DNA from 3 places in the Streptomyces sp. NPDC031379 genome. Region 2 is predicted to be linked to each of the others. Evidence: riboswitches for the same ligand, from Rfam matches in the RefSeq annotation. Region 2 holds a riboswitch; each other region holds the start of a gene.

Region 1 (10,385 bases), on a different contig from region 2:
CGGGCAAGGCGCAGGCCGATGAGACCTCCCAGTCCCTGACCATCAAGGAGGGCAAGAAGCTCTACGAGGTAGGCTGCGCCAGCTGCCACGGCACCGGTGGCCAGGGCTCCTCCGACGGGCCGAGCCTCGTCGGTGTCGGGGCCGCGGCCGTCGACTTCCAGGTCGGCACCGGCCGTATGCCGGCCGCCACCTCGCAGGGCGCCCAGGCCCCGCGCAAGAAGCCCGTCTACACGCAGGCCCAGATCGACCAGCTCGCCGCGTACATCGCGTCGCTGGGCGCCGGCCCGAACGTGCCGACCAAGCAGCAGTACGGTCCGGAAGGCGCGGACATCGCCAAGGGTGGCGAGCTGTTCCGCACCAACTGCGCGCAGTGCCACAACTTCACCGGCAAGGGTGGTGCGCTCACCGAGGGCAAGTACGCCCCCAGCCTCGAGGGCGTCGCCCCCAAGCACATCTACGAGGCCATGCAGACCGGCCCGCAGAACATGCCGTCCTTCCCCGACACCACGATGTCGGAGAAGAACAAGAAGGACATCATCGCGTACCTGCACGCGGTCAACAGCGACGAGACGGACAACCCGGGCGGTATGGAGCTGGGCGGCCTCGGGCCGGTCAGTGAGGGTCTGTTCGCCTGGATCTTCGGTCTGGGCGCGTTGATCGCGGTCGCCGTCTGGGTCGCCGCTCGGACCGCAAAGGCCAAGAAGTCATGAGTAGCCAAGACATTCCAGAAGAGAACCTGCCCGCTGAGCAGGAGCACGCGCACGGCGCCGTGAGCGTCGCGGACGAGGAGAACCCGTTCGCGGACCCGGGTCTGCCGCCGCACGAGCACCGGATCCAGGACATCGACGAGCGGGCCGCCAAGCGGTCCGAGCGCGCGGTCGCCCTGCTGTTCACGGTGTCGATGGTGGCCACCGTCGGCTTCATCGTCTCGTACGTCGCGATCCCGCACGACAAGTCGATCTTCGTCTTCCCGATCGGGCACCTCAGCGCGCTGAACTTCGCGCTGGGTCTGACCCTCGGTGTGGCGCTGTTCTGCATCGGCGCGGGCGCGGTCCACTGGGCCCGCACCCTGATGTCCGACGTGGAGGTCGCCGACGAGCGGCACGCGATCGAGGCTCCGGCCGACGTGCGCACCAAGGTCCACGACGACTTCCGTCAGGGCGCCAAGGAGTCGGCGCTCGGCCGTCGCAAGCTGATCCGCAACACGATGTTCGGCGCGCTCACCCTGGTGCCGCTGTCCGGCGTCATGCTGCTGCGCGACCTCGGCCCGCTGCCCGGCACCTCGCTGCGCCACACCCTGTGGGCCAAGGGCAAGCGTCTGGTCAACATGAACACGAACCTGCCGCTGCGTCCCGAGGACGTCGCCGTCGGCTCGCTCACCTTCGCCATGCCCGACGGCCTGGAGGAGAAGTCCGAGGAGTTCCAGACGGAGATCGCCAAGGCGGCCCTGATGATCGTGCGGCTGCAGCCGGGCAACATCAAGGACAAGCGCGAGCTCGACTGGTCGCACGAGGGCATCGTCGCCTTCTCGAAGATCTGCACCCACGTCGGCTGCCCGATCTCGCTGTACGAGCAGCAGACGCACCACGTGCTGTGCCCGTGCCACCAGTCCACCTTCGACCTCTCCGACGGTGCCCGAGTGATCTTCGGCCCCGCCGGCCACGCCCTGCCGCAGCTGCGCATCGGTGTGGACAGCGAGGGTTACCTCCAGGCGCTCGGCGACTTCGAGGAGCCCGTCGGTCCTGCATTCTGGGAGCGCGGATGAGTACTGCACCGAACGAAGAAGAGTCCCGCTCTCGCGGGAAGGCACCGGCCGGCGAGCGGATCGCCGACTGGGCCGACGGCCGGCTCGGGATCTACTCCCTGGCCAAGGCCAACATGCGCAAGATCTTCCCCGACCACTGGTCGTTCATGTTGGGTGAGGTCTGCCTCTACAGCTTCATCATCATCATCCTGACGGGTGTCTATCTGACGCTGTTCTTCCACCCGTCGATGAACGAGGTGGAGTACCACGGCAGCTACGTCCCGCTCCAGGGACAGCTGATGTCCGAGGCGTTCAGCTCGACCCTGCACATCTCCTTCGACGTGCGCGGTGGTCTGCTGGTCCGGCAGATCCACCACTGGGCCGCCCTGATCTTCCTCGCCGGCATGTTCGTGCACATGATGCGCGTGTTCTTCACCGGCGCGTTCCGCAAGCCGCGTGAGATCAACTGGCTGTTCGGCTTCCTGCTGTTCGTCCTGGGCATGTTCACCGGCTTCACCGGTTACTCGCTCCCGGACGACCTGCTCTCCGGCACCGGTGTCCGCTTCATGGAGGGCGCGATCCTGTCCGTGCCGATCGTCGGCACGTACCTGTCGTTCTTCCTCTTCGGCGGCGAGTTCCCCGGCCACGACTTCGTGGCCCGGTTCTACTCGGTCCACATCCTGCTGCTGCCGGGCATCATGCTCGGCCTGGTGGTCGGCCACCTGATCCTGGTCTTCTACCACAAGCACACGCAGTACGCGGGCCCCGGAAAGTCCGAGAAGAACGTCGTCGGCATGCCGCTGCTGCCGGTCTACATGGCCAAGGCCGGAGGCTTCTTCTTCCTGGTCTTCGGTGTCATTGCGGCCATCGCCGCGGTCGCCCAGATCAACCCGATCTGGGCCATGGGCCCCTACCGTCCGGACCAGGTGTCCACCGGCGCCCAGCCCGACTGGTACATGGGCTTCGCCGAGGGTCTGATCCGCTTCATGCCGGGCTGGGAGATCAACCTCTGGGGTCACACGCTCGTCCTGGGCGTCTTCATCCCGCTGGTGCTCTTCCCGCTGGTCCTGGCTGCGATCGCGGTCTACCCGTTCATCGAGTCCTGGGTCACCGGCGACAAGCGCGAGCACCACATCCTGGACCGCCCGCGCAACGCCCCGACCCGTACCGCGTTCGGTGTCGCCTGGGTGACGATCTACATGATCACCCTGGTCGGCGGCGGCAACGACCTGTGGGCCACGCACTTCAACCTGTCGATCAACGCCGTCACCTGGTTCGTCCGGATCTCCTTCTTCGTCGGACCGGTCATCGCGTTCATCCTCACCAAGCGGATCTGCCTCGGCCTGCAGCGCCGCGACCGCGACAAGGTGCTGCACGGTCGCGAGACCGGCATCATCAAGCGCCTGCCGCACGGTGAGTTCATCGAGGTGCACGAGCCGCTCAGCCAGGAGCAGCTGCACACGCTCACCGCGCACGAGCAGTACAAGCCGGCCGAGATCGGCCCCACGGTCGACGAGAACGGTGTCCAGCGCAAGGTGACGGGCTCGGAGAAGCTGCGTGCCAAGCTCTCCAACGCCTACTACGGCGAGGACAACCAGATCCCGAAGCCGACCGTCGAGGAGTACAAGGAGATCACGAGCGGCCACGGCCACCACTGATCCCCGCGTCGCCACGCCACGCTGAGGGCCCCGTCCGGGTTGCGGACGGGGCCCTTCGCTGTGCCCCGGGCTGGATAGGGTGGTGTACGACTGCGCAGGACTGTGTACTAGGAGCGGCTGATGAGCGCTGTGACCCCCGCTGGAGGCGACACCGCGGCGGGCCGTTCCTGGCCCGTCCTGCTGAACGGCCTGCTGGACGGCCGTGATCTCTCCGCCGACGAGACCGCGTGGGCGATGGACCTGATCATGCGCGGTGAGGCCACCGACGCCCAGATCGCCGGCTTCATGGTGGCACTGCGGGCCAAGGGTGAGACGGTCGCGGAGATCTCCGGACTCGTCCGGACGATGTACGAGCACGCCAATGTGATCGAGGTGCCGGGCCCGGCGGTCGACATCGTCGGCACCGGCGGAGACGGTGCCAAGACGGTGAACATCTCCACGATGTCCTCGATCGTCGTCGCGGGCACCGGGGCGAAGGTCGTCAAGCACGGCAACCGTGCCGCGTCCTCCGCCTCCGGGTCCTCCGACGTCCTGGAGAAGCTCGGGATCAATCTGAACCTGACCCCCAAGCGGGTCGCCGAGGTCGCCGAAGAGGCCGGCATCACCATCTGCTTCGCGGTGAAGTTCCACCCGTCCCTGCGCCATGTGGCCGCGGCCCGCGGCCAGTTGGGCATCCGGACGACCTTCAACGTGCTCGGTCCGCTGACCAACCCGGCCAAGGTGCGCGCCCAGGCGGTCGGCGTGGCCGACCCGCGCATGGCGCCGATCGTGGCCGGTGTCCTCGCCGAGCGCGGCAACTCCGCGCTGGTCTTCCGCGGCGACGACGGCCTCGACGAACTGACCGTCACCGCCACCTCCCGGGTGTGGGTGGTCCGCGACGGCGAGGTCCGTGAGGAGACCTTCGACCCGCGGGACGTGGGCATCGACCTCGTCCCCGTGGACGCCCTGCGCGGCGCCGATGCTGCCTACAACGCGGAGGTCGCCCGCCGTCTGCTGGACGGCGAGCAGGGCGCGGTGCGGGACGCGGTCCTGCTGAACTCGGCGGCCGCGCTCGCCGCTCTGCGGCCGACGGACGCACCCCTCGCCGACCAGCTGAGCGCCGGTATGGCCGAGGCGCGGGAGTCGATCGACTCGGGCGCGGCCAAGCGGGCGCTGGAGAGATGGGTGGCGGCGAGCAACGCCTGACGACACCGTCGATCGTCCCGCGATCCGGACACGGGTTGCGGGACGACGATCATTTCGCGTACGTTCCCGTATCAGGTCATGAGTGACAGTCATGAGGCCCCGGCCGACTGTCCGGCAACCCTCCGTCCGTGGCGGGGTGCCCCGGGTGAAGACCAGGTCGTAGGCAGCGAGGTCTACGGCAAGCGCGGACCCCTCGAACCCAGGGGTCCTGGTCGTACGAGGGAGCCTTCCGTGAGCAAGCGAATGCGATAGGGCCGCAGAGCCCCGCCTCCGCACCCCCCTTTCACCTTTCTTCCGTACGCGCCTTTCGCGTACGTCCTCACGGGAGTTCCCCATGTCTGTCTCCACCGCTGCCGTCGACCAGACCGTTTGTGCCCCTCTGCCCGTTCTGGGCCGTGATGTCACCGTCCCGCTCGTGACGGGCGGCGAAGTCACCTACGCCGCTCTCGACTACGCGGCCAGCGCCCCCGCCCTGCAGCGGGTCTGGGACGACGTCGCCGCCTACGCCCCCTACTACGGCAGCGTCCACCGGGGTGCCGGCTACCTCTCCCAGCTCTCCACCGAGCTGTTCGAGAACGCCCGCAAGGCGGTCGCCGAGTTCCTCGGCTGCCGGGAGAGCGACCAGGTGATCTTCACCCGGTCGACCACCGACTCCCTCAACCTCCTCGCCCGCGCTCTCCCGGCCGGCTGCCAGGTCTTCGTCTTCGAGACCGAGCACCACGCCTCCCTGCTGCCCTGGCAGGACGCCGAGGTCACCTACCTCGATGCCCCGCGCACCCCGTGGCAGGCCGTCGAGACCCTGGAGCGGGCGCTGGCCGACCGCACTGCGTCCACCGAAGGGGGCCACGGCCCGGCCCTGGTCTGCGTCACCGGCGCCTCCAACGTCACCGGCGAGCTGTGGCCGGTGCGTGAGCTGGCCGCCGCGGCCCACGCGCACGGCGCCCGGATCGTCCTCGACGCCGCCCAGCTCGCCCCGCACCACCCGGTGGACATCCGCGACCTGGACGTCGACTGGGTCGCCTTCTCCGGGCACAAGCTGTACGCCCCCTTCGGCTCCGGTGTCCTGGCCGGCCGCGCCGACTGGCTGCGGGCGGCCGAGCCGTACCTCGCGGGCGGCGGCGCCAGCCGCAAGGTCACCCGGCGCACCGACGGGGGAGTGGACGTGGAGTGGCACGAGAGCGCCGCCCGCCACGAGGCCGGCTCCCCGAACGTCATCGGTGCCCACTCCATCGCGTCGGCCTGCAAGGCCCTCACCGAGGCCGGCTGGGAGTCCCTCGTCGCCCGTGAGCAGTACCTGGTCCGCACGGTCCGCGAGGGCCTGGCCGAGGTGCCGGAGGTCCGGATCCTCTCCCTCTTCGGCGACGAGGTGCCGCGCGTCGGCGTGATCTCCTTCGTCGTGGAGGGCTGGAACAGCTCCCACTTCGCCGCCGCCCTCTCCGCCGAGTACGGCATCGGCGTCCGCGACGGCCTCTTCTGCGCCCACCCGCTGGTCCGCACCCTGCTGGGCAGCGACCCGCAGACCCAGGGCGAGTGCGGTGCCCCGGAGGCGGCCCCGGGCGAGAAGTCCCTCAACGCCATCCGCGTGAGCTTCGGCGCGGGCACGCCGGACGAGCACGTGCGGCGGTTCGTCGCGGCGGTCAAGGAGCTGGTGACCGAGGGTGCGAAGTGGACCTACCGCACCGAGGAGGGCCGCTGCGTCCCGGCGGTGTGACGCGACGGGCGTGGAGGGCGGCGCGTTCCTAGTTGTCGAGGCCGATCGCGAACGCGGCCTCGAGGTCGTGCTGGGAGTAGGTGCGGAACGCGACGTGCGTGTCGGTGCCCTCCACGCCCGGGATCTTGCTGATCCGGCCGGGGATGACCTCGGCCAGGTCCTCGTGCTGCCGGACCCGGACCATGGCGATCAGGTCGTAGGTGCCGGTGACCGAGAAGACCTCGCTGACGCTCTCCAGCGCGGCGATCTGCTCCGCGATCTCGGGGATCCGGTCCACGCTGGTCTTGATGAGGACGATCGCGGTGATCACGGCTGGTTCTCTCCCTCGGACGCCGGGGCCGGTGCGGAGTTCACTCTAGTCCTCCCGTCTCCCGCCACCGGCCGCCCGAGGCGCCCCTTCAGGCCCTTCCCGCTGCCGTAGCGCACCCACGCGTAGCCGAAGCCGAGCCCGAAGCCCACGAGGTGCGCGAGATAGGCGACGCCCGGGCCGTCGGAGGCCCGGCCCGCCGCCAGCCACTGCAGGCCCGCCCAGAAGGGCAGCACCACCCAGGCCGGGAAGCGCAGTGGCAGGAAGAACAGGAACGGCAGAAGACTGGTGACGCGGGCACGGGGGAACAGGTAGAGGAACGCTCCGAGGACCGCCGAGATCGCCCCGGAGGCGCCCACCAGCGACTGCTCGGAGGCGGCGTTGGCGGCCGCGTAGCCGAGCAGGGCCAGGTATCCGCAGCCGGCGTAGAAGAGGGTGAAGTGCACCCGGCCCATCCGCTCCTCCGTCATCGCTCCGAAGACGAAGAGGAAGAGCATGTTGCCGAGCAGATGCACCCAGCTGCCGTGCACGAACAGGGCGGTGGCCGGGGTGAGCGCCTCGCGGACCACTCCGTCGAACAGCTCGGCCGGGACCACGCCCCAGCGGCGGAAGTACGCCCGCTGTGCGGCGAGCAGCGCGTCCCCGGAGCCGTACGCCGGGGCGAGACCGGAGGCCGGGCCGAGGACGAAGATCAGGCAGCACAGGGCGATGAGGCCGTATGTCACCGGGGCCGTGGCCCCCCGGACCGTTCTGAATGTCCTGCCGGCCGCCGTGCTCCAGGTGCTGATCATGACTACAGAGCATGACGTAACGGGACGCAAGCTGACAGACCGCCTCGCCGCCGTGGACGGACGGGCGGCGAGTACCCGCCAGGCCGTAGGGTTACGAGCCACACGCGTCGGCCGGCGGCGCGGACCGAGAACGAGAAGGAAGCGAACCACACGATGACGGTTCCCCTGCCGACCGCCACGACGCGATGGCGCTGCAGCCTGTGCGGCAATCTCACCCGGTTCGACGTGACCCGCTCGTCGAAGGTCGTCGAGTACGTCCACCTCGACCTGGCGGGCGAGCCGACGGTGGAGGAGCGCGAGGTGGTCAGTGAGACCATCGAATCGGTGCGCTGCCGCTGGTGCAACGCGGTGGATCAGGTGGAACTCGTGGACAGGCCGGGCGCCGGCTCCTGAGCGGAGCGGCCGCGAAGAAGCAGAAGAAGTAGTGGGGTGTGACGGATGGTGGAGACCACAGGCGGGGGGCCGGGCGACGGCACCGCTGAGGTGCTTGACCGTCCGCTGCCCGACGGCGTGCGCCGGCGGGTCGTGCAGATCGTCTCGGACGGCTTCGGCGGCCTGACGGTGGCGGAACTCCCCGCCCAGTTGCGGCAGTACGCCCGGTTCGCCCCCAATCGCCGGGCGAAGTTCGCCGGGAACGCGATGGCGGCGGCGCTGGAGACCGATCCGCTGTTCCGGCAGCGGATCGGGGAGAAGTTCAGAGAGGCGCAGCCGGAACTCGCCGGCGCCCTCGACTCCGGCTCCCCGCCCCCGGCCGCGGACCCGCTCGATGTGGCGGCCGCGGCCTACGTACTGCGCCCGGCGGGCTGGGTGAAGCTGGTCACCGCGGCCGGCGAGGAGGCCCAGCGCGCGGACGCCGAGCGGGCGGACGAGGAGAGCCGGGCCGAGCTGGAGCGGCTGCGCGCCGAGCTGGCCCAGGCCCGCGACCACACCCGCGCCGAGACCGAACGGCTGCGCGCGGAGCTGGAGTCGGCGAAGAGGGAAGCGGAAGCGCTTCACCGTAAGCTGCGTGCCGCGCTCAGCGACGTCAAGCGGGGCGAGGCGGCCCTGCGCAAGGCGCAGGGCGAGATGGACGCCGTACGCGCCGAGGCACAGGCGCAGGTGTCGGCCGCCGAGAGCGAGTCCCGCCGGCTCAAGGCCCGCCTGGGCGAGGCCGAGGCCGCGGTGGAGGCCACCCGGCGGGCCGCCCGCGAGGGCCGCAGCGTGGAGGACATGCGGGTGCGGCTGCTGCTCGACACCCTGCTGGACGCGACCCAGGGGCTGCGGCGGGAACTCGCCCTGCCCCCGGTGTCCGTGCGCCCCGCCGAGACGGTGGACGCGGTCGAGCCGGGACGGATGACCCCGAAGGACATCGCGGCCCGCGCCCTGTCCGAGAACGACCCGGCGATCCTGGACCAGTTGCTCGCGCTGCCGCAGGCACATCTGGTGGTCGACGGCTACAACGTCACCAAGACCGGCTATCCCCAGATGCCGCTGGAGAAGCAGCGGCTCCGGCTGCTCGGCCAGCTCTCGGCGCTCGCCGCCCAGACCGGCGCCGAGGTGACGTGCGTCTTCGACGGTGCCGAACTGGCCGCGCCGGTGCTGCTCGCGCCGCCGCGCGGGGTGCGGGTGCTGTTCTCCAAGCCGGGCATCACGGCCGACGAGCTGATCCGCCAGCTCGTGCGCGCGGAGCCGCCGGGCCGTCCGGTCATCGTCGCCTCCACCGACCGGGAGGTGGCCGACGGGGTCGCGAAGGCCGGTGCCCGACCGGTGGCCTCTGCGGTGCTTCTCAAGCGACTGTCCTGAAGGTCCAACGGACATAGGTATTGCCCGAATTGGCCGTATCGTCACGCAGCACAGTGTCAATCCGGCATCACTGCATGTGAGTTGTGTGCAAAGAATGCATTGCGCGGCAGGGTTTTTTGCCGTGAGGATTTGAACTGATCACAAGTGGGTCACTAGGGTCTGGGCTCGAACCTCCGAACGGGTGAACACTCACAAGAAGGAGTTCGTCCTCCGTGGCGTCCCACCGTCGACCCAAGCAGCCGAGCCGCACGCGTGTCACCGTGCTGACCACCGCAGCCGCCGCTGCCGTCGCGCTCAGCGCGAACGCCGCCAACGCCGCTCCCAGCGAGAAGCTGAGCAAGGACGAGGTGAAGGCGAAGGTCGACAAGCTCTACGAGCAGGCCGAGCAGGCCACCGAGAAGTACAACGGCGCCAAGGAGAAGCAGCAGAAGCTGCAGAAGGAAATCTCCACCATCCAGGACAACGTCGCCCGCGGCCAGCAGGATCTGAACAAGCTCCGCGACGGCCTGGGCACGATGGCCACCGCCCAGTACCGCTCGGGCGGCATCGACCCCTCGGTGCAGCTCTTCCTGTCCTCCGACCCGGACGACTACCTCGACAAGGCCTCCACGCTCGACCAGTTGAGCAGCCAGCAGGTCGACGCGCTGAAGAAGATCCAGGACAAGCAGCGCGAACTCGCCCAGGACCGGGCCGAGGCCACCGAGAAGCTCAAGGACCTCTCCTCCACGCGCACCCAGCTGGAGCAGCGGAAGAAGGAAGTCCAGGGCAAGCTCGCCGAGGCGCAGAAGCTCCTGAACTCCCTGACCGCCAAGGAGAAGGCGGCCCTCGCCGCCGAGCAGGAGCGCGCCAACCGCTCCTCCAACGAGCGCGTGGACCTCGGCGACACCCCGCCGGCCTCCGGCTGGGCCGGTGCGGCCTTCTCCGCCGCCCAGGGCAAGATCGGCTCGCCGTACGTCTACGGCGCCGCCGGCCCGTCGTCCTTCGACTGCTCGGGCCTGACCTCCTGGGCCTACGCCCAGGCCGGCGTCTCCATACCCCGGACCTCGCAGGCGCAGGCCAACATCGGCACGCGCATCTACTCGCAGAGCGACCTGCAGGTCGGCGACCTGGTCTTCTTCTTCAACGACATCCACCACGTGGGCCTGTACGCGGGCAACGGCCGGGTCCTGCACGCCCCGCGCACCGGCACGGTCGTCCGGTACGAGTC
Region 2 (10,385 bases):
CACCTGGCTCAGGGACGACCTGGTCGGCAAGGGCCTGACCGGCCCGGTCGCGCCCGGCAAGCTCAACCGCGCGGACGCCTTCGCCGCGTTCGCCGACGGCCAGGTCGGCATGGTCGACGGGCACCCCACGCTGATCCAGCAGGCCGCCGCGAAGGGCGTGAAGTTCGGCATGGTGCCGATGCCGGGCCGCACCGGTACGTCCAGGGCCTCGATGGGTGTCACCGACTGGATGATGGGCTTCAAGCAGAACGGGCACGCCGACCAGGCCGGCGACTTCCTCGACTTCGTCTACAGCGAGAAGAACGTGCTCGCCTTCTCCCGCGAGTACGGGCTGCTGCCGGTCACCGGCACCGCCTCCAACACCATGAGCGAGTCGGACGCGGCCCCGGACAAGGCCCTGCACCCCTTCCTCGACCAGCTGCCCACCTCCGAGCTGTACCCGGTCGGCAAGACCTCCTGGGCGTCGGTCAGCGCGGCCGTGAAGAAGGACATCGGCCAGGCGGTCGCCCCCGGCGGCAGCCCCTCCGGTGTCCTGACCCGCCTGCAGGCGTCGGCCACGGCGGCCGACAGCAGCAACGTCAACTGACCCCGCTGTCGGTGCCCGGCGTTACGGTGGCCCCATGGAACTCGGCCGCCGCGAACAGGCCATCCTCGCGCTGGAGCGCCGGGGCTTTCCCGGCCCCGGCGCGAAGGAACGCGCGATACGCGAGGAGCTGGACCTCTCGCCCGTGCGCTACTACCAGCTCCTCAACGCCCTCCTGGACGACGAGCGGGCCCTGGCCCACGACCCGGTGACGGTGAACCGCCTGCGCCGGGTACGGCAGGCCCGCCGCCAGGAGCGCTGAGGAGTGGACTCGCCGTTCCGCGGATAGTGTCGCCGTATGGGCACCCATACGACGGACTCCCCGGACCCCACCAACCCGATGGAACCCCTGCCGACCCCGGCCACCCGGCCCGGCCGGGACGGACTCGCCGCCCTGCTCGCGCGGCCCCGCACCGCGCTGATCGGCCTGGACTTCGACGGCACGCTGGCCCCGATCGTCGCCGACCCCGAGCAGGCCCGCGCCCACCCCGAAGCGGTGCCCGCGATCGCCGCGCTCGCTCCCAAAGTGACGTCCGTCGCCGTGATCACCGGCCGGCCCGCCGGTGTCGCGGTCCGCTACGGCGGCTTCGCCGGCGTGCCCGGCCTGGAGCATCTGACCGTCCTCGGCCACTACGGCGCCGAACGCTGGGACGCGGCCACCGGCACGGTCACCGCCCCCGCCCCGCACCCCGGCGTGGCGGCGGTCCGCGCGGAGCTGCCCGGCCTGCTCGACCGCGTCGGCGCCTGGCAGGGCACGTGGATCGAGGAGAAGGGCCGGGCGGTCGCGGTCCACACCCGCCGCGCCGAGGACCCGCAGGCCGCGTTCGAGGCCCTGCGGGGGCCCCTCACCGACCTGGCCGGGCGCCACGGCCTGATCGTCGAGCCCGGCCGGATGGTGCTGGAACTGCGCCCGCCGGGCATGGACAAGGGCGTCGCGCTCGGCGAGTACGCCCGCAAGGTCGGCGCCGAGTCGGTCCTCTACGCCGGCGACGACCTGGGCGACCTCCCCGCCTTCGCCGCGGTGGACGAACTCCGCTCCGACGGCGTCCCCGGTCTCCTGGTCTGCAGCGGCAGCACGGAGGTGACCGAACTGGCCGAACGGGCCGACCTGGTGGTGGACGGCCCGGCAGGCGTCGTGGACCTGCTGCGGCGGCTGGCGGCTCAGCTGGACTGATCGTCCAGGGCGTGCAACTGGTCCAGGAACCACCGGGCGGGCGGCAGCGCCGTCGCGGACGCGGCCAGCCTCTTCGACCGTTCCGCCCGCTCACCGGCCGGCATGGCCAGCGCCGCGTGCAACGCTTCGGCCGTGCCCCCGATGTCGTACGGGTTCACCACGATCGCGTCCTCGCCCAGCTCCTCGTACGCCCCCGCCTCCCGGGACAGCACCAGCGCGACTCCCTCGTCCGAGACGACCGGGATCTCCTTGGCGACCAGGTTCATGCCGTCCCGGATGGGGTTGACCAGCGCCACGTCGGCGAGCCGGTACGCGGCCAGCGAGCGCGCGAAGTCGTCCTTCACGTGCAGCTCCACCGGCGTCCAGTCGGCCGTCCCGTACCGGGCGTTGATCTCGTCCGCCACCCGCTGCACCTCGGCCGTGTAGTCCCGGTACACGGCGAGGTCCTGCCGGGACGGATACGCGAACGCCACGTGGACGACCCGCTCGCGCCACTCGGGGTGGTCGTCCAGCAGCTGCCGGTACGCCAGCAGCCCGCGCACGATGTTCTTCGACAGTTCCGTGCGGTCGACGCGGACGATCGTCTTGCGTCCCTCGCCGATCTCCGCCCGCAGGGCCGCCATCCGCTCGTCCACGTCGGGTTCGTGGGCCCGCTCGCGCAGGAAGTCGGCGTCCGCGCCGAGCCCGTGCACACCGATCCGCGTGCCCGAGGGGATCCCGGGCCCCAGCACCGCGTGACAGCAGTCCTTGAACGCGTCCGCCCACCGGTGGGTGAGGAACGCCGCCCGGTCCGCGCCCAGGATCCCGGTGAGCAGCTCGGCGGCGATGTCGTCCGGCAGCAGACGGAAGTAGTCCGGCGGGGCCCACGGAGTGTGCGAGAAGTGGCCGATGCGCAGATCGGGGCGGAGCCGGCGCAGCATCCGGGGCGCGAGGGCCAGGTGGTAGTCCTGGATCAGCACCGCCGCGCCCTCGGCCGCCTCCTCGGCCAGCGCCTCGGCGAACGCCCGGTTGTAGGCCTCGTACGACGCCCACTGCCGGCGGAACTCCGCGTCGAAGACCGGCTCCAGCGGGGTCTGGTACAGCAGATGGTGGACGAACCACAGGACCGAGTTGGCGATGCCGTTGTACGCCTCCGCGTGCACGGTCGCGTCGATGTCCAGCATCCGCACCCGCTGCCCGCCGGTCTCCTCGGCCGGCAGCAGTCCGCCGTCCGCGCGCCGTACGGCCTCCCGGTCGCCGTCGCCCAGCGCGGCGCACACCCACACCGAGCCCGCGTCCGGCCCGATGGCCGACAGCCCCGAGACCAGCCCGCCGCCGCCCCGCCTGGCGCGCAGCGAGCCGCCCTCGTCCACCGTGTACGAAACCGGGCCGCGATTGGACGCGACCAGCACCTCAGCACCGTGCGTGGAAGCCATAAGCCTCAACCTAGCCCGGCCCGGAAACGCTCAAACGTACGGTCCACCCCGGAAGGGGCTGTATACGGCCGTTCTTCCGCGTTCACACGCCTCACGCCACCCGGCGTGCCGCGTACTCCGCGATCTCCGCCATCGGCGGCCGCTCCTCGGTGTCCACCGAGTAGGTGCGCGGCTCGAAACCGTCCTCGCCCCGCTCGAACTGGGTCAGGGCGGGCCGGACCAGATGCCCGCGGGCCAGCCGCAGCTGGGCCGTGCGGTAGATCGCCGCCGCCATCCGGCCGAGCGCCTGCCCGTCCTGGTGCCGGTGCTTGCGCACCCCCACGTCCACCTGGGCCAGCGCGTCCAGGCCCACCAGGTGCAGGGCGTCCACCAGCATGCCCAGCTCCACGCCGTAGCCGACCGGGAACGGCAGCTGTTCCAGCAGGGAGCGGCGGGCCGCGTACTCACCGCCCAGTGGCTGCACGAAGCCGGCCAGCTGGGGCCAGTGCATGTTCAGCAGCGGGCGGGCCATCAGCTCGGTGACCCGGCCGCCCTGCCCCGCCGAGCCCCCCAGCGGGCGGTCGTACATGCCCTTGACCAGGTCCACCCCGGGGTCGGTGAGCAGCGGACCGACGATCCCGGAGACGAAGTCCGAGGAGAACTCCCTCAGGTCCGCGTCGATGAAACAGAGAATGTCCCCGCCGGTGACGAGCAGCGATCGCCACAGGACTTCACCCTTACCGGGGACGGTGGGAATGCGCGGCAGGATGTCGTCGCGGTGGACGACCCGGGCGCCCGCGGCGGCGGCGACCGCCGAGGTGCGGTCGGTGGAACCCGAGTCGACGACGACGATCTCGTCGACGAGCGGGATCTGCTCCACGAGGTCGTGACGGACGACCGCGACGATGTCGCCGACCGTCTCCTCCTCGTTGAGCGCGGGCAGCACGACGCTGATCGTCTGCCCCGTGCGCTGCTTGGCGGCCAGTATCCGGTGGAGAGGGCGATCGGTCACGGACCAGGAGCGGGTGGCCAGCCAGCGCTCGACTTCTTCCAGCACGGTCTGCGGCTCCTCACTGTTCGTGATCACACGCGGTGACGCCGTGCGGCGCCTCTGTGATCCATCTCGCGGTTCGGACGACTATCTCAACTGTCCTGGCCTTCGGTTACAGTCTTGAACAACGCCGATGACCATCGCATGTCGGGGGTCACCGGCGTACACAACCGCATACAGCTCATCCAGAGGGGCAGAGGGACACGGCCCGATGAAGCCCCGGCAACCCTCCAGCCGGTTCTCGTAGATCAGAGCGCTCCGTTCTGATCGTCTCCGCGAGGCTCCCGGCTAGGGAAGGTGCCAAATCCGTCTCACGGCGAGATGCGTCGTGAGGAAGATGAGGAGAAAGGGCCTCGCCTCCATGGCTGTGCAGACAGTTGCAAGCACCAGCAATCCCGCCGTCGACCTCGGTCCCGCCGCCGCCCTGAGCTGTCGCGAGTGCGGTCACCGCGTGCCCCTCGGCCCGGTCTTCGCGTGCGAGGAGTGTTTCGGCCCGCTGGAGATCGCCTACGACTTCTCCGCCTACGACACCGAAGAGCTGCGCGCGCGCATCGAGGCGGGCCCCGCGAACATCTGGCGTTACGCGCCCCTGCTGCCCGTCCCCGCCGACGTGGCCGACAAGCCCAACCTCAACCCGGGCTGGACCAAGCTCGTCAAGGCCGACAACCTCGCCCGCGAACTGGGCGTCACCGGGGGCCTGTACGTGAAGGACGACTCCGGCAACCCGACGCACTCCTTCAAGGACCGTGTCGTCGCCCAGGCCCTGGAGGCCGCCCGCGCCTTCGGCTTCACCACGCTCTCCTGCTCCTCCACCGGCAACCTCGCCGGTGCCGTGGGCGCCGCCGCCGCCCGGGCCGGCTTCCGCTCTTGCGTGTTCATCCCGCACGACCTGGAGCAGGGCAAGGTCGTCATGGCCGCGGTCTACGGCGGCGAGCTCGTCGGCATCGAGGGCAACTACGACGACGTGAACCGCTTCTGCTCCGAGCTGATCGGTGACCCCGCCGGTGAGGGCTGGGGCTTCGTCAACGTCAACCTGCGGCCGTACTACGCGGAGGGCTCCAAGACCCTGGCGTACGAGATCTGCGAGCAGCTCGGCTGGAGGCTCCCGGACCAGATCGTGGTCCCGATCGCCTCCGGTTCCCAGCTCACGAAGATCGACAAGGGCCTTCAGGAGCTGATCAAGCTCGGTCTGGTCGAGGACAAGCCGTACAAGATCTTCGGTGCGCAGGCCGAGGGCTGCTCGCCGGTGTCCACGGCCTTCAAGGCCGGCCACGACGTGGTCCGCCCGCAGAAGCCGAACACCATCGCCAAGTCCCTCGCGATCGGCAACCCGGCCGACGGCCCGTACGTCCTCGACATCGCGCGCCGCACCGGCGGTGCCGTGGAGGACGTGACGGACGCGGACGTCGTCGACGCCATCAAGCTGCTGGCCCGCACGGAGGGCATCTTCGCGGAGACGGCCGGCGGGGTGACCGTCGGCGTCACCCGCAAGCTGCTCAAGGACGGCGTGCTGGACCCGGCGAAGACCACGGTCGTCCTCAACACCGGTGACGGCCTGAAGACCCTCGACGCGGTGGCCGGCACCGGCCTCACCGCCACCATCCGCCCGACCCTGGACTCCTTCCGAGAGGCTGGCCTCGCATGAGCGTGACCGTTCGCATCCCGACCATCCTGCGCACCTACACCGGCGGCCAGGCCGAGGTCACCGCCGAGGGCGGGACCCTCGCCGAGGTCATCGGGGACCTGGAGAAGAACCACACGGGAATCGCCGCCCGGGTGCTGGACGACCAGGGCAAGCTGCGCCGGTTCGTCAACGTCTACGTCAACGACGACGACGTCCGTTTCGAGCAGGGCCTGGAGACGGCGACCCCCGACGGCGCGGGCGTCTCGATCATTCCGGCCGTCGCCGGCGGCTGCTGACCGAATGACCGATCATTACCTTCGGTAACAGCGGTTACGTATTGTTCATCGGATTGCCCCCTCCGTGAGAGAAGCGGAGGGGGCAATTCTGTGTGATTGAGCGCGGTACAGTTGGGGAACACGGTCGTGGTCTTCGGGTCGCGAGCCCTGTATTCGCGCCGCACAGCCCGACAAGAAGTAGCCAAAGTATGCGGGTTTCATGCGGCTTTTGTTCCTTTTGTGGAGCCCGACTTGCCCTGAATTCGGACGAATTCTCGGCACATTCCGGATCGGGCTCGTCCGGAATTCTCGTCCGATTGACCTGTTGCAGACGGCAGTTGGACAGATACATTCAGCCGCGGTCGACGCGTTCCGGCGCACGCCCCCGTCCCATGGGGGGTGAGGTCTGACCCGGGTCCGCGAAGTGCGGATCTGTGCAAGGGCCAGTAATAGGGGAGTTAGGCATGGCTCAGGGCACCGTCAAGTGGTTCAACGCGGAGAAGGGGTACGGCTTCATCGCGGTCGACGGTGGTGCGGACGTCTTCGTCCACTACAGCGCCATTCAGATGGACGGCTACCGCACCCTGGAAGAGGGCCAGCGGGTGGAGTTCGAGATCTCGCAGGGCCAGAAGGGCCCGCAGGCCGACATGGTTCGCCTCAGCGCCTGAACGTTTCTTGTGACGAAGGGCCCGCACCGGCACAGGGTGCGGGCCCTTCGTCGTGCCCGGGGTCGTGCCCGGCGTCCCGTTGTTCGCGGGCGGCTGAGTGCCCCCCGTTCCCCCCGGAGGCGCTTGCACTCGACCATGCCGAGTGCTAATCATTGGCGTTAGCACTCTGAAGGTGAGAGTGACAAAGAAGGACCGGGTCGGTGAGGCCCGCAGGCCAGGTGGGGCAAGGAACCACAGGCCGGCGAGCCGTCCGTCGCGGGCGCGGGCGCGGTCCGAAGGAATCACCCCCAGTCCTGGAGGGACCACTTCACATGGCCAAGATCATCGCGTTCGACGAGGAGGCGCGGCGCGGCCTCGAGCGCGGCATGAACCAGCTCGCGGACGCCGTGAAGGTGACGCTCGGCCCCAAGGGCCGCAACGTCGTCCTCGAGAAGAAGTGGGGCGCCCCCACGATCACCAACGATGGTGTCTCCATCGCCAAGGAGATCGAGCTCGAGGACCCGTACGAGAAGATCGGCGCCGAGCTGGTCAAGGAAGTCGCCAAGAAGACGGACGACGTCGCCGGTGACGGTACGACCACCGCGACCGTGCTCGCCCAGGCCCTGGTCAAGGAAGGCCTGCGCAACGTCGCCGCCGGCGCCAACCCGATGGCTCTGAAGCGTGGTATCGAGAAGGCCGTCGAGGCCGTCTCCGCCGCCCTGCTGGAGCAGGCGAAGGACGTCGAGACCAAGGAGCAGATCGCCTCCACCGCGTCCATCTCCGCCGCCGACACCCAGATCGGCGAGCTGATCGCCGAGGCCATGGACAAGGTCGGCAAGGAAGGCGTCATCACCGTCGAGGAGTCCCAGACCTTCGGTCTGGAGCTGGAGCTCACCGAGGGTATGCGCTTCGACAAGGGCTACATCTCGGCGTACTTCGCCACCGACATGGAGCGTATGGAGGCCGTCCTCGACGACCCGTACATCCTGATCGCCAACTCCAAGATCTCCTCGGTCAAGGACCTGCTCCCGCTGCTGGAGAAGGTCATGCAGTCGGGCAAGCCGCTGCTGATCATCGCCGAGGACGTCGAGGGCGAGGCCCTGTCGACCCTGGTCGTCAACAAGATCCGCGGCACCTTCAAGTCCGTCGCCGTCAAGGCCCCGGGCTTCGGCGACCGCCGCAAGGCGATGCTGAACGACATCGCCATCCTCACCGGCGGCGAGGTCATCTCCGAGGAGGTCGGTCTCAAGCTCGAGAACACGACCCTCGACCTCCTGGGCAAGGCCCGCAAGGTCGTCATCACCAAGGACGAGACCACCATCGTCGACGGTGCCGGCTCCTCCGAGCAGGTCGCGGGCCGGGTGAACCAGATCCGCGCCGAGATCGAGAACAGCGACTCGGACTACGACCGCGAGAAGCTGCAGGAGCGCCTGGCGAAGCTCGCCGGCGGTGTCGCGGTCATCAAGGCCGGTGCCGCCACCGAGGTGGAGCTGAAGGAGCGCAAGCACCGCATCGAGGACGCCGTCCGCAACGCGAAGGCCGCCGTCGAGGAGGGCATCGTCGCCGGTGGTGGCGTGGCCCTGCTGCAGGCCTCCCAGGTCTTCGAGAAGCTGGAGCTGGAGGGTGACGAGGCGACCGGCGCGCAGGCCGTGAAGCTCGCGCTCGAGGCCCCGCTGAAGCAGATCGCCGTCAACGCCGGCCTCGAGGGCGGTGTCGTGGTGGAGAAGGTGCGCAACCTGACCCCGGGCCACGGCCTGAACGCCGCGACCGGCGAGTACGTCGACCTGGTCGCCGAGGGCATCATCGACCCGGCGAAGGTGACCCGTTCCGCGCTGCAGAACGCCGCCTCCATCGCCGCGCTGTTCCTCACCACCGAGGCCGTCATCGCCGACAAGCCGGAGAAGGCCGCCGCGCCGGCCGGCGGCGGCATGCCGGGCGGTGACATGGACTTCTGATCCTTCCGAGGATCGGCACCAGTCCTTTCGTACGAGGGCGGTACTCCCTGTCTGTGGCAGGGGGTGCCGCCCTCGGGCGTGTCCGGCGTCACGCGGGCGTTCTCCGCCGGACGGGGAATGTGGGCCACCGCATAGGCTGTTGCTTCAGAAGGTGCAACAATGCGCGTGCACATACCAGCCGGTTACCCCAGTCATTCACGAGGAGCCCCCCACGTGACCGTCACCACGCCCGCCTCCCGCGCGGCCCAGATCCTCTCCCGCCCGATCGACCTGGGCGGCCTCACCGTCCCGAACCGGATCGTGATGGCGCCGATGACCCGTATGTTCTCCCCGGGCGGCGTCCCCGGGGAGAACGTGCGCTCCTACTACGCGCGCCGCGCCGCCGCCGGCGTAGGCCTGATCGTCACCGAGGGCACCTACGTCGGCCACGACTCGGCCGGCGAGAGCGACCGCGTCCCGCGCTTCCACGGCGAGGAGCAGCTCGCGGGCTGGGCCAAGGTCGCCGAGGACGTGCACGCGGCGGGCGGCACGATCGTCCCGCAGCTGTGGCACATCGGCATGGTCCGCAAGCAGGGCGACGCCCCCTTCCCGGACGCCCCCGCCGTCGGCCCCTCCGGCCTCGTCGCCGCGGGCGCCGAGCCCACCGGCAAGGTCATGACGCGGACGGACCTGGACGACGTGATCGCCGCGTTCGCCCAGGCCGCCGCGGACGCCGAGCGCATCGGCTTCGACGGCGTGGAACTCCACGGCGCCCACGGCTACCTCCTCGACCAGTTCCTGTGGGCGGGCACCAACCGCCGTACCGACGCCTACGGTGGCGACCCGGTGGCCCGCACCAAGTTCGCCGCGGAGATCGTCGCCGCGGTCCGCGAGCGGGTGTCCCCCGACTTCCCGGTCCTCTTCCGCTACTCGCAGTGGAAGCAGCAGGACTACACCGCCCGCCTCGCCGAGACCCCCGAGGAGCTGGAGGCGATCCTCGCCCCGCTGGCCGCCGCGGGCGTCGACGCCTTCCACGCCTCCACCCGCCGTTACTGGCTGCCGGAGTTCGAGGGCTCCGACCTCAACCTCGCGGGCTGGACCAAGAAGCTCACCGGCAAGCCGGTCATCACCGTCGGCTCCGTCGGCCTCGACGGCGACTTCATCAACGCCTTCCAGGGCGAGGGCGCCCCGATCAAGGGCATCGACAACCTCCTGGACCGCCTGGAGGCCGAGGAGTTCGACCTCGTCGCCATCGGCCGTGCCCTGCTCCAGGACCCGGAGTGGGCGGCGAAGGTCCTCTCCGACCGCTTCGACGAGCTGAAGTCGTACGACGCGGCGGCGATCAAGACCCTCAGCTGACCGGGCACTCGTGATCGCTCCCGTCCGTTCCCCCGATGACCAGTGAGGAGCGAGCATGACGACGAGCGAGTCCCCGGCCCCGGACACCGACGGCCCCCTGGTGCGCACCGCCTCCGGCGCGGTGCGCGGCCTGCGCGAGCAGGGGCTGTCGGTGTTCCGGGGCATTCCCTTCGCCGAACCCCCGGTCGGCGAGGCCCGTTTCCGGGCCCCGCGCCGCGCCCGCTCCTGGGACGGCGTCCGGGAGGCGTACGCCTTCGGCCCGCCGCCCCCGCAGGAGCCGGGCGTCCTGGGCCGCACGGCCCGCCCCGCCGGTCCCACGGGCGACGACTGGCTCACGGTGAACG
Region 3 (10,385 bases), on a different contig from region 2:
AGCGCCGAGGTCGGCTCGTCGAAGAGGATGACCCCGGGCCGCAGGGCGAGGGCGCGGGCGATGGCGACGCGCTGCTGCTGCCCGCCGGACAACTGCCGTGGGTAGGCGCCGGTCCGGTCGCCGAGGCCCACGCGTCCGAGCAGTTCGCGGGCCAGCTCCTCGGCCGCCGGCCTGGCCAGCCGGCCGGTGGCGACGGGCGCGGCGGCGACGTTGTCGAGGGCGGTCAGGTGCGGGAAGAGGTTGAAGTTCTGGAAGACGAAGCCGATCCGGCTGCGCTGGGCCAGGATGGTGCGCTCGCTGAGTTCCTTGAGGCGGTCCCCGTGGCGCCGCACGCCGATCAGTTCGCCGCCCACGCTGACGTGGCCGATCTCGGGCTTCTCCAGGTGGTTGACGACCCTGAGCAGCGTCGACTTGCCGGAGCCGGACGGTCCGAGGATCACGGTGACCTCGCCGGGGCGGATGGTCAGGTCGATGCCGTCGAGGACGCGGTGGGCGCCGTACCACTTGTGGACGTCGTGCACCTCGATCGCGGCGGGGGCGGCCTTCTCGCGGAGCTGGGCGCTGGTCATACGGCGGCCTCCCTGCGCAGCCGGGCCCGCAGGTCGGCCAGGCCGGCCCGGGCTCTGCGCAACGGTGTCGGCGGCAGGGTGCGGGTGGCGCCCCGGGCGTAGTGCCGCTCGACGTAGAACTGGACGACGGACACGGCGCTGGTCAGGATCAGGTACCAGACGGTGGCGACCAGCAGCAGCGGCACGACGTCACCGGGGTAGGTGTTGCCCATCGTCTGCACCGTGCCGAACAGGTCGAGCAGGGACACGTAGAACACCAGGGAGGTGCTCTTGACGAGGCCGATCAGCTGGTTGACGTAGTTCGGGGTGATGGACCTGAGGGCCTGCGGGAAGACGATCCTGCGGAACTGGTAGCCCTTGGGCAGGCCGAGCGCGGACGCCGCCTCGTGCTGCCCCTGGTCGACGGAGAGGAGACCGCCGCGGACCACCTCGGCCGCGTAGGCGGACTCGTTGAGGCTGAGGCCGACGACAGCGATGGCCATGTCGGTGGCGAGCTTGGACTCGTCGAAGCGGACGAAGGCGGGACCGAACGGCACACCCAGGCTCAGCGTCTGGTACAGGGCACTGAAGTTGTACAGGAAGATCAGCACCACGATCAGCGGTACGGAGCGGAACAGCCAGGTGTACGTCCAGCTGACCGCGCGCAGCACCGGGCTGCCCGAGAGCCGGCCGAGCGCCAGCACGATTCCGCCGGCCAGCCCCAGCACGGCGCTCAGGGCGGCCACTTCGAGGGTGACGACGAGGCCGTCGAGAACGGCCGGGCGCAGGAACCAGTAGCGGAAGCGGTCCCACTGGTAGAACGGGTTCGTGACCAGTCCGTGCAGGATCTGCGCGACGAGCACGAGGACGACGGCGGTGACGATCCACCGGCCGGGTCGGCGCAATGGCTGAACCCGTTGTGCGGTAAGGGGTTTTGACGGTACGTCGGGGGCGGGCGCCTCGGCTAGGGAGAGGGCGGCGCCTGGGGGTTCACTCATGGCGGGCTCCGGCGGAATCGGACACCCCGGGACGGCGGCGAGCGGGCGCGGGTCACGACGGCACTACGGCACGGGGCACTGCGGCACGAGGTGGCACACGGGAACGCGCGGAACCGGGAGCTGGGCGGACAACGGCACACCACACGGACGGTGTGCGTGACGGACGCGGGGGGCTGGGAAGCTTGCGTCAGCCCCGACAGCGGGCAGAGCCCGGTGCGGTACACAGTGCGCTGTTGACGCGGAGCAGATCGACGGCGCGGTTGGCGACGAGGAGCTGGGCGCGCGACGGTACGCAGCCCTGAGGGCGGCTCGCGGCCGTCCTGGGAGCTGCGTACATGGCGTCACCTGTCACTGTTCCGGCCCCGCGGGGCCTCGCGCTTACCGAAAACGTCGTCCGGTCCGGTCGTCACCTGGGGCACCCCACCGCGATGCGAGGGTTGCCGGTCAGCGAGCCAGGGCTTGGCGCTGACGCTCATGACCGTTCTGAGCCGTAAGTAAGGCAGTTGCCCGTTCGAATGTCAACGGCCGTCCGCGAAGTGGACGTACGGAGCCCGCTCTCACCTGCGGAAAGCGTCCGGTGCATCCCCCGCGTGGCCGACCCAGTCCAGGATCTGGACAGCTGCGCCGGCGGCCTCCAGACCCTGGCAACGGCCGTGGTGGCGGCGGGAGATGCCGTCCAGGTCGAGGTGGCGGCCGAAGGCGGGGTGGGCGGCCAGCCGGCGTGCGTAGGCCCACAGGGTGCGGTGGTCGGCGATCCGGTGTACGGCGGAGGCGTCGAGGTGACAGCGGTGGACGGTGTCGAGCTGCACCAGGGTCACCCACAGCTCGATGTCGGCGGCGGTGAGCCGGTCGCCGACGAGGTACTCCTCACCGGTCAGCCGCCGCTCCAGCCGGCCGAGGGTGTCGAGCAGGACGTCGAGGGCGGCGGCCTGCTCGGCGGGGTCGGCACCGGCACGTCCGGCGCGCTGGGCGGCCTCCTCGATGCCGTCGGCGCACATCCGCTCGACGGCCTCGATCACCGACTCCGTTCCGCACGGATACAGCGAGGCCCGCGCGTCATGCGGAAAGCGGTCCAGGTCGCGCAGGATGTCGGGGGCGTGAGTGCTGACGATGCGTCCGGACCAGTCGTCGCTGAGGACGGGCGCGAGGGCCGGACCGGTGTAGTGGTGGACGCTTGCCTCGTACAGCGGGCGCAGCGCGGCGTGACCGCCGCCGGGACAGTCCGGGACTGCGGGCAGGACGGTGACCGGACAACTGCCCTCCAGGCCGAGCAGGTGGTGCCCGACGGCGAGACGCAGCCCGTCGGGACAGGCGGTCGAGAGATGGAGCCGGTACCGGTGGGGCACGGCGTAGTGGCCGCTGCGCGCGTCCCGGCCGATCCGCCCCCGGAAGAGGGGGGCGGACCGGCGCAGGTGCGAGGCGGTGGCGAGCGGACTGACGGACATGCGTCTCCCCTGTTCGTGGGCGTGCGGACGGGCGCGACGGCAGGCGCCGTCCTTCGATGAGAGCGAGGGAACGGGCTCAGGGCCGGCCGCTGATCGCGCTGCAGACACGCAGCAGGTCGATATGGCGCCGGGAGGTCAGGAGGGGCGCGGTGAACGGCGTCCGGCTCGCTCGGCCGGTGACCGTTTCGAGGCGCGCCATGATTCCCTACCTGTTCACTAGGATTCCCTCCTTGGAGTGTCGATCCGGCTTCGTACGACGTCAAGGGGGCGTCCACGCCTAGGACTCCGGGCGGGTGACTAGACGGGCGACCGGGCGAGGGCCGTACGGGCCGACCGGGGCGGGCCGGACGGGCGACCGGGGCGGGCCGGAACGGGCGAGGCGGTGTGCTCGGGGTCTCCTCAGAGCCAGCGACATGTGACATAGTACTGACGTGGCGAAGCGACTGACCTGCGATGTCGTGGTCGTCGGAGCCGGAATGGTGGGCGCGGCGTGCGCACTGTACGCCGCGCGGGCCGGCCTCGACGTGCGGGTGGTGGACCGGGGACCGGTGGCCGGCGGCACCACCGGCGCGGGCGAGGGCAACCTGCTCGTCTCCGACAAGGAACCGGGACCCGAACTCGAACTTGCCCTGCTGTCGGCCCGGTTGTGGGCGGACCTGGCCGGGGATGCGGGCGCGGCGATCGAGTACGAGCCCAAGGGCGGCCTCGTGGTCGCCTCGACGTCCGCCGCCCTGGCCGCGCTGGCGGACTTCGCCGTGGGGCAGCGGGCCGCCGGCGTCACCGCCACCGCGGTCGGCGGAGACGCACTCCGAGAACTGGAACCGCACTTGGCTCCTGGCATGGCGGGCGGCATGCACTATCCGCAGGACGCCCAGGTGATGCCCGCGCTCGCCGCGGCACAACTGCTCCGCGCCTCCGGGGCCCGCCTGCACACCGGCCGTACGGTGACGGGGGTGCTGCGGAGGGCGGACGGGACGGTGTGCGGCGTCCGCACCGACCGGGGCGACCTCCACGCGCCGGCCGTGGTGAACGCGGCCGGTACCTGGGGCGGCGACCTCGCCGCACTCGCGGGCGTCCGGCTGCCGGTGCTCCCACGGCGCGGCTTCGTGCTGGTCACCGAGCCACTGCCCCGGATGGTCCGGCACAAGGTGTACGCCGCGGACTACGTGGCCGACGTGGCGAGCGACTCCGCCGCCCTGCGCACCTCGCCGGTCGTCGAGGGCACGGCCGCCGGACCGGTGCTGATCGGCGCCTCCCGCGAGCGGGTGGGGTTCGACCGCTCGTTGTCGCTTCCGGCGGTACGGGCGCTCGCCGCGGGGGCGATCGGCTTGTTCCCCTTCCTGGAGCGGGTCCAGGCGCTGCGGACGTACGCGGGCTTCCGGCCGTATCTGCCCGACCACCTCCCGGCGATCGGCCCCGACCCCCGGGTGCCCGGACTGTTCCACGCCTGCGGGCACGAGGGAGCGGGCATCGGACTCGCCACCGGCACCGGACAGTTGATCGCGCAGACGCTCAGCGGGAAGGCGGCGGAGCTGGATCTCACGCCGTTCCGGCCGGAGCGGTTCGACACCGACGGAGGCGACACGCCGTGAATCCCAGGGAGTTGGTCCGGGCCCGGCCGGGCGAGACGTTCACCGTCACCTTCGACGGCCGGACCGTGGCGGCCCTGCCCGGCCAGACGGTGGCGGCGGCACTGTGGGCCGCGGGCGTGACGGCCTGGCGCAGCACCCGTGGCGCGGGCCGGCCCCGCGGGGTCTTCTGCGGGATCGGGGTGTGCTTCGACTGCCTCGTGACCGTCAACGACCGCCCGAACCAACGGGCTTGCCTGGTGCCGGTACAGCCGGGAGACGCGATCCGCACACAGGAGGGTACGGGACGGGACGATGACTGAACGACCCCACCTCGCCGTCATCGGCGCGGGCCCCGCAGGACTCGCCGGAGCCCTGGCGGCAGCCGCACGAGGCGTCCACGTCACCCTCGTCGACGCGGCCGGCCAGGCGGGCGGACAGTTCTACCGGCAGCCCGCCCCGGCCCTCGGCGCACGCCGGCCGCAGGCCCTGCACCACCAGTGGCGCACCTGGGAGCGATTGCGGGACGGACTCGCCCGGCACCGCACCGCGGGGCGGATCAGTCACCTGACGGATCATCATGTCTGGTGCGTCCAAGGGGAATCGGACACGCCGCGACGGGACTCGGGCACGGGCTCCCTCTCCGTGTACGCGCTGCACGGCTCCGCACAGGAGGAGGGCGTCACCGTCCGCGCCGACGCGGTTCTGCTCGCCACCGGCGGTTACGAGCGCATCCTGCCCTTCCCGGGCTGGACGCTCCCCGGGGTCGTCACGGCGGGCGGCGCGCAGGCCATGCTCAAGGGCGGACTGGTGCTGCCCGGCCGGACGGCCGTCGTCGCCGGAACCGGCCCGTTGCTGCTGCCCGTGGCCACCGGGCTCGCCGCGGCCGGCCCCCGGGTGGCCGCGCTGGTCGAGTCCGCCGGCCCCCGGGCGGTACTGCGCCGGGCGCCTGCCCTGGCCGCCCAGCCGGACAAGCTCGCCGAGGGTGCCGGGTACGCGGCCCGGCTGCTGCGCCACGGCGTACGCGCCCTGCCCCGGCACGTCGTCGTCGAGGCACACGGCACCGACCGGCTGGAGGCGGTCACCGTGGCCGCACTCGGCCGGGACGGGCGGACCGTACCCGGCAGTGCCCGCCGCATCCCCTGCGACACCCTGGCCGTGGGTCACGGCCTGCTGCCGCACACCGACCTCGCCGAGACCCTCGGCTGCACCCTGTCCGGCACCGCCGTACGGGTCGACGACGAGCAGCGTACGGATGTCCCCGGCGTCTGGGCCGCCGGGGAGACCACCGGCGTCGGCGGTGCGGCCCTCGCCCTCGCCGAGGGTCACATCGCCGGACACTCGATCGCCGCCCGCCTGCGCGGCACCGCCCCCGACCCGCGCCGCTGGTCCGCCGCCGCTCGGGCCAGGACGCGGCTGCGCCGCTTCTCCGCGGCGCTCGACGCGGTCTGCGCACCGCCTGCGGGCTGGACCGCCACGGTCACGGACGACACGGTGGTGTGCCGCTGCGAAGAGGTCACCGCCGGGGAGGTCCGTACGGCCGCGGACACGCTCGGCGCCACGGACCTGCGCTCCGTGAAGCTGCTCACCCGGGCCGGGATGGGCTGGTGCCAGGGCCGGATGTGCGCACCTGCCGTGGCCGGGCTGACCGGCTGCCCGCTCACCCCGGGACGCCGCCCGTTCGCCCGGCCGGTACCGCTCGGCGTGCTGGCCGCGCTGCCCGACCCGGACTGACCCGGCCTGACCCGGACCGGGTCCGCACCCGCGGGCCGGACCGCACCTCCCAGTGATATGTCACACCCTATTGAATGAGGGATCACCCATGACCCATCCGCAGCACCGCCCCTGGCGCGGCATCCTGGTCGCCACCGCGCTTCCCCTCCGCGACGACCTCTCGATCGACTACGACCGCTACGCCGAGCACTGCGCCTGGCTGGTCGAAAACGGGTGCGACGGCGTCGTGCCGAACGGCTCGCTCGGCGAGTACCAGGTGCTCACCCCCGAGGAGCGCGCACGGGTGGTGGAGACCGCCGTGGCCGCGATCGGGGGCGAGCGGGTGATGCCGGGCGTCGCCGCGTACGGCTCCGCCGAGGCGCGCCGCTGGGCCGAGCGGGCGGGCGAGGCCGGCTGCGCGTCGGTGATGCTGCTGCCGCCCAACGCCTACCGCGCCGACGAGCGGTCCGTCCTCGGCCATTACGCGGAGGTCGCGCGGGCGGGCCTGCCGGTGGTGGCGTACAACAACCCGATCGACACCAAGGTCGACCTGGTGCCCGAACTCCTCGCCCGGCTGCACGGCGAGGGTCACATCCACGGCGTCAAGGAGTTCTCCGGTGACGTCCGACGCGCCTACCGGATCGCCGAACTCGCCCCGGAACTGGACCTGCTGATCGGTGCCGACGACGTCCTGCTGGAGCTGGCCGTGGCCGGCGCCAAGGGCTGGGTGGCCGGATATCCCAACGCGCTCCCCCGGGCCTCGGCCGAGCTGTACCGTGCCGCCGTGGCCGGGGACCTCACCACCGCGCTCCCCCTCTACCGGCAGCTGCACCCGCTGCTGCGCTGGGACTCACAGGTGGAGTTCGTGCAGGCGATCAAACTGTCCATGGACGTCGTCGGGCGCCACGGCGGCCCGGTGCGCCCGCCGCGCGTCCCGCTGCCGCCCGAGCGGGCGGCCGCCGTCCGCGCGGCCACCGAGAAGGCCGTTGCCGCAGGACTCGTCTGACAGGGAGGCCGGACCATGCGCAGCAAGCTCGTCCTGCACGCCGTCGACTCGCACACCGAGGGCATGCCGACCCGCGTGATCACCGGCGGGATCGGCACCGTACCCGGTGCGACGATGAACGAGCGACGGCTGTACTTCCGTGAACACCACGACGCCGTCAAGCGGTTGCTGATGAACGAGCCGCGCGGCCACGCCGCGATGAGCGGCGCGATCCTGCAGCCGCCGAGCCGCCCCGACTGCGACTGGGGGGTCATCTTCATCGAGGTCTCCGGCTATCTGCCGATGTGCGGGCACGGCACGATCGGGGTCGCCACCGTGCTGGTCGAGACCGGCATGGTGGAGGTCGTGGAGCCGGTGACCACCCTGCGGCTCGACACCCCGGCGGGGGTGGTGGTCGCCGAGGTGGCGGTGGAGAACGGTGCCGCGCGGAACGTGACGCTGAGGAACGTCCCGTCGTTCGCCGTCGCCCTGGACCGCAAGATCACCCTCCCCGACGGCCGCACGGTCACCTACGATCTCGCCTACGGCGGCAACTTCTACGCGATCCTCCCGCTGGACGCCTTCGGGCTGCCCTTCGAACGCTCCCGCAAGGACGACATCCTCGCGGCCGGACTGTCCCTGATGAGCGCGATCAACGCGGAGTCGGAGCCGGTGCATCCCGAGGACCCGTCCATCCGGGGCTGTCACCACGTCCACCTCTACGCACCCGGCGCCACCGCCCGGCACTCCCGGCACGCGATGGTCATCCACCCGGGATGGTTCGACCGCTCCCCGTGCGGCACGGGTACGAGCGCGCGCATGGCGCAACTGCACGCGCGCGGCGAACTTCCGTTGCACACCGAGTTCGTGAACGAGTCCTTCATCGGCACCCACTTCACCGGACGGCTGCTGGGCACGACGGAGGTCGGCGGGGTCCCGGCGGTGCTGCCCAGCTTCACGGGCCGCGCATGGATCACGGGGACCGCGCAGTACCTGCTGGATCCCACCGACCCTTTCCCGGAGGGGTTCGTCCTCTAGACTCGCCCGGTGATGCGTGACATGGCACAGAACACGCCGGCCCCGGACATGCCCGCGCTCCCCCGGCTGGGCGGCCGGCGGAGCAGCTACCGCGAGCGGGTGGCCGACGCGCTGCGCGCCGCGCTGATCGCGGGCGAGCTGCGGCCCGGCGAGGTCTACTCGGCGCCCTCGCTCGCCACCCGCTTCGGCGTCTCGGCGACGCCGGTGCGGGAGGCGATGCTGGACCTGGCCAAGGAGGGACTGGTCGACACGGTGCCCAACAAGGGCTTCCGGGTCACCGCCGTCTCCGACCAGCAGCTGGACGAGTACACGCACATCCGCGCGCTCGTCGAGATCCCCACCGTGGTCGAGCTGGCCCGCACCGCCGACCGTGTCTCGCTGGAGGCGCTGCGCCCGGCGGCCCGCGAGATCGTCACCGCCGCGGTGGCGGGCGACCTCATCGCCTACGTCGAGGCCGACACCCGCTTCCATCTCGGCCTGCTGGCCCTGGCGGGCAACGCCCACCTCGTCGAGGTCGTCGCCGACCTGCGCAAACGCTCCCGTCTCTATGGCCTCACCGCACTGGTCGAGGCGGGCCGGCTGCTGTCCTCCGCCCAGGAGCACCTGGAACTCCTCGACGCGCTGCTGGAGCGCGACGAGCAGGGCGTGCGCGAGATCATGACCCGGCATCTCGGGCACGTCCGCAGCCTGTGGGCGTCCGCCGACTGAGCGGGCCGCCCCCACGCCACGCCCGCGCCACACACCCCGCGGACGGCCGGACATCTCACGGCGGGAAGGCCACCGCGCCACACTTCTTGCGCGATCCGGCGGGCCTTACGGGACAAGAACCGGCGATTTTGAGCCAGATCGGAGCATCCCCGACCATGGGCGCGTCCCGGTGATCCCGGGAACGTCAGTTCCATGAGAGGCGCACCACCCATGCACAGCACCGGAACCGTCCCGCAGTCGGCTCCGGCCCCCTCGGAGGCCCCCCCGGTTCCCGTCGAGGACCCCCACGGCGACACCGGCAGGCACGCCCGCCGGTTCGGCCTGCCCGTGGCCACCGCCCTGGTCATGGGCAACATCATCGGCGGCGGCATCTTCCTGCTCCCCGCCTCGATCGCCCCCTACGGCACGGTCAGCCTGGTCGCCTTCGCCGTCCTGACCGTCGGCGCCGTCGCCCTGGCCCTGGTCTTCGGCCGGCTCGCCGCGCGGGACCCGCGCACCGGCGGTCCGTACGTCTACGCCCGCGAGGCCTTCGGTGACTTCGCCGGCTTCCTCGCGGCCTGGGCGTACTGGATCACCACCTGGGTGTCCAACGCGGCGCTCGCCGTCGCCGCCGTCGGCTACCTGGACGTGCTGATCCCGGTGCAGGGCCACGCGTGGACCGCGTGCCTGGCCGCGCTCGCCCTGCAGTGGCTGCCCGCGCTCGCCAACTTCGCCGGCACCCGCTACGTGGGTGCCGTGCAGCTGGTGTCCACGGTGCTGAAGTTCGTCCCGCTGCTGCTCGTCGCGGTGGGCGGCCTGTTCTTCTTCGACCCGTCCCGGCTGGGGCCGTTCAACTCCAGCGGCCAAAGCGCGGTCGGCGCGGTGTCCGCATCCGCGGCCCTGCTGCTCTTCTCCTACCTCGGTGTGGAGTCCGCCGCCGTCAGCGCGGGCGAGGTCAGGAACGCCCGCCGCAACGTGGGGCGCGCCACCGTCATCGGCACCGCGGGCGCCGCGCTGGTCTACCTGCTGGGCACGCTGTCCGTCTTCGGCACCGTCGCGCACGACCGGCTGGTCACCTCCACCGCGCCGTTCTCGGACGCCGTGAACGCGATGTTCGGCGGCAGCTGGGGCGGTACGGCGGTGGCGCTCGCCGCGCTGGTGTCGATGACCGGCTGCCTCAACGGCTGGACGCTGCTGAGCGCCCAGACCCCGTACGCCGCGGCGAAGGACGGCCTGTTCCCGGCCGCGTTCGCGCGCCGCCGCCGGGGCGTGCCGACGGTCGGCGTCGGTGTGACGGTCGTTCTCGCCTCCCTGCTCACCGCGTACAACTACCTGTCGGGCTCGGGGAAGGTCTTCGAGGTCCTGGTCCTCGTCACCACGTTCACCGCGACCGTGCCGTACCT

Evidence for each region. A riboswitch is a leader RNA that binds a small molecule or an ion and turns the genes downstream of it on or off. The one in region 2 is predicted to bind S-adenosylmethionine.
Region 1: linked by a shared signal. The riboswitch ahead of ACZ5CW_RS20845 (aminotransferase class V-fold PLP-dependent enzyme) and the one ahead of thrC (threonine synthase) in region 2 are both predicted to bind S-adenosylmethionine.
Region 3: linked by a shared signal. The riboswitch ahead of ACZ5CW_RS29865 (amino acid ABC transporter permease) and the one ahead of thrC (threonine synthase) in region 2 are both predicted to bind S-adenosylmethionine.

Annotation. Positions count from the first base shown of each region.
Region 1 is NZ_JBVIIT010000013.1:230,254-240,638, reverse strand. It holds gene qcrC (cytochrome bc1 complex diheme cytochrome c subunit) at 1-710, shown strand, start outside; gene qcrA (cytochrome bc1 complex Rieske iron-sulfur subunit) at 707-1,765, shown strand; gene qcrB (cytochrome bc1 complex cytochrome b subunit) at 1,762-3,402, shown strand; gene trpD (anthranilate phosphoribosyltransferase) at 3,523-4,587, shown strand; SAM riboswitch class IV at 4,662-4,778, shown strand; gene ACZ5CW_RS20845 (aminotransferase class V-fold PLP-dependent enzyme) at 4,922-6,298, shown strand; gene ACZ5CW_RS20840 (Lrp/AsnC family transcriptional regulator) at 6,327-6,608, opposite strand; gene ACZ5CW_RS20835 (rhomboid family intramembrane serine protease) at 6,605-7,396, opposite strand; gene ACZ5CW_RS20830 (hypothetical protein) at 7,550-7,789, shown strand; gene ACZ5CW_RS20825 (NYN domain-containing protein) at 7,835-9,178, shown strand; gene ACZ5CW_RS20820 (C40 family peptidase) at 9,391-10,385, shown strand, end outside.
Region 2 is NZ_JBVIIT010000001.1:133,604-143,988, forward strand. It holds gene ACZ5CW_RS00690 (extracellular solute-binding protein) at 1-586, shown strand, start outside; gene ACZ5CW_RS00695 (DUF3263 domain-containing protein) at 621-845, shown strand; gene otsB (trehalose-phosphatase) at 882-1,757, shown strand; gene ACZ5CW_RS00705 (alpha,alpha-trehalose-phosphate synthase (UDP-forming)) at 1,745-3,172, opposite strand; gene ACZ5CW_RS00710 (glucosyl-3-phosphoglycerate synthase) at 3,264-4,208, opposite strand; SAM riboswitch class I at 4,381-4,546, shown strand; gene thrC (threonine synthase) at 4,564-5,847, shown strand; gene ACZ5CW_RS00720 (MoaD/ThiS family protein) at 5,844-6,122, shown strand; gene ACZ5CW_RS00725 (cold-shock protein) at 6,566-6,769, shown strand; gene groL (chaperonin GroEL) at 7,081-8,703, shown strand; gene ACZ5CW_RS00735 (NADH:flavin oxidoreductase) at 8,917-10,041, shown strand; gene ACZ5CW_RS00740 (carboxylesterase/lipase family protein) at 10,097-10,385, shown strand, end outside.
Region 3 is NZ_JBVIIT010000023.1:73,373-83,757, forward strand. It holds gene ACZ5CW_RS29860 (amino acid ABC transporter ATP-binding protein) at 1-569, opposite strand, end outside; gene ACZ5CW_RS29865 (amino acid ABC transporter permease) at 566-1,546, opposite strand; SAM riboswitch class IV at 1,916-2,026, opposite strand; gene ACZ5CW_RS29870 (glutathione S-transferase C-terminal domain-containing protein) at 2,104-2,991, opposite strand; gene ACZ5CW_RS29875 (putative leader peptide) at 3,068-3,190, opposite strand; gene ACZ5CW_RS29880 (NAD(P)/FAD-dependent oxidoreductase) at 3,423-4,583, shown strand; gene ACZ5CW_RS29885 ((2Fe-2S)-binding protein) at 4,580-4,882, shown strand; gene ACZ5CW_RS29890 (FAD-dependent oxidoreductase) at 4,875-6,293, shown strand; gene ACZ5CW_RS29895 (dihydrodipicolinate synthase family protein) at 6,382-7,278, shown strand; gene ACZ5CW_RS29900 (proline racemase family protein) at 7,294-8,295, shown strand; gene ACZ5CW_RS29905 (GntR family transcriptional regulator) at 8,308-9,003, shown strand; gene ACZ5CW_RS29910 (amino acid permease) at 9,214-10,385, shown strand, end outside.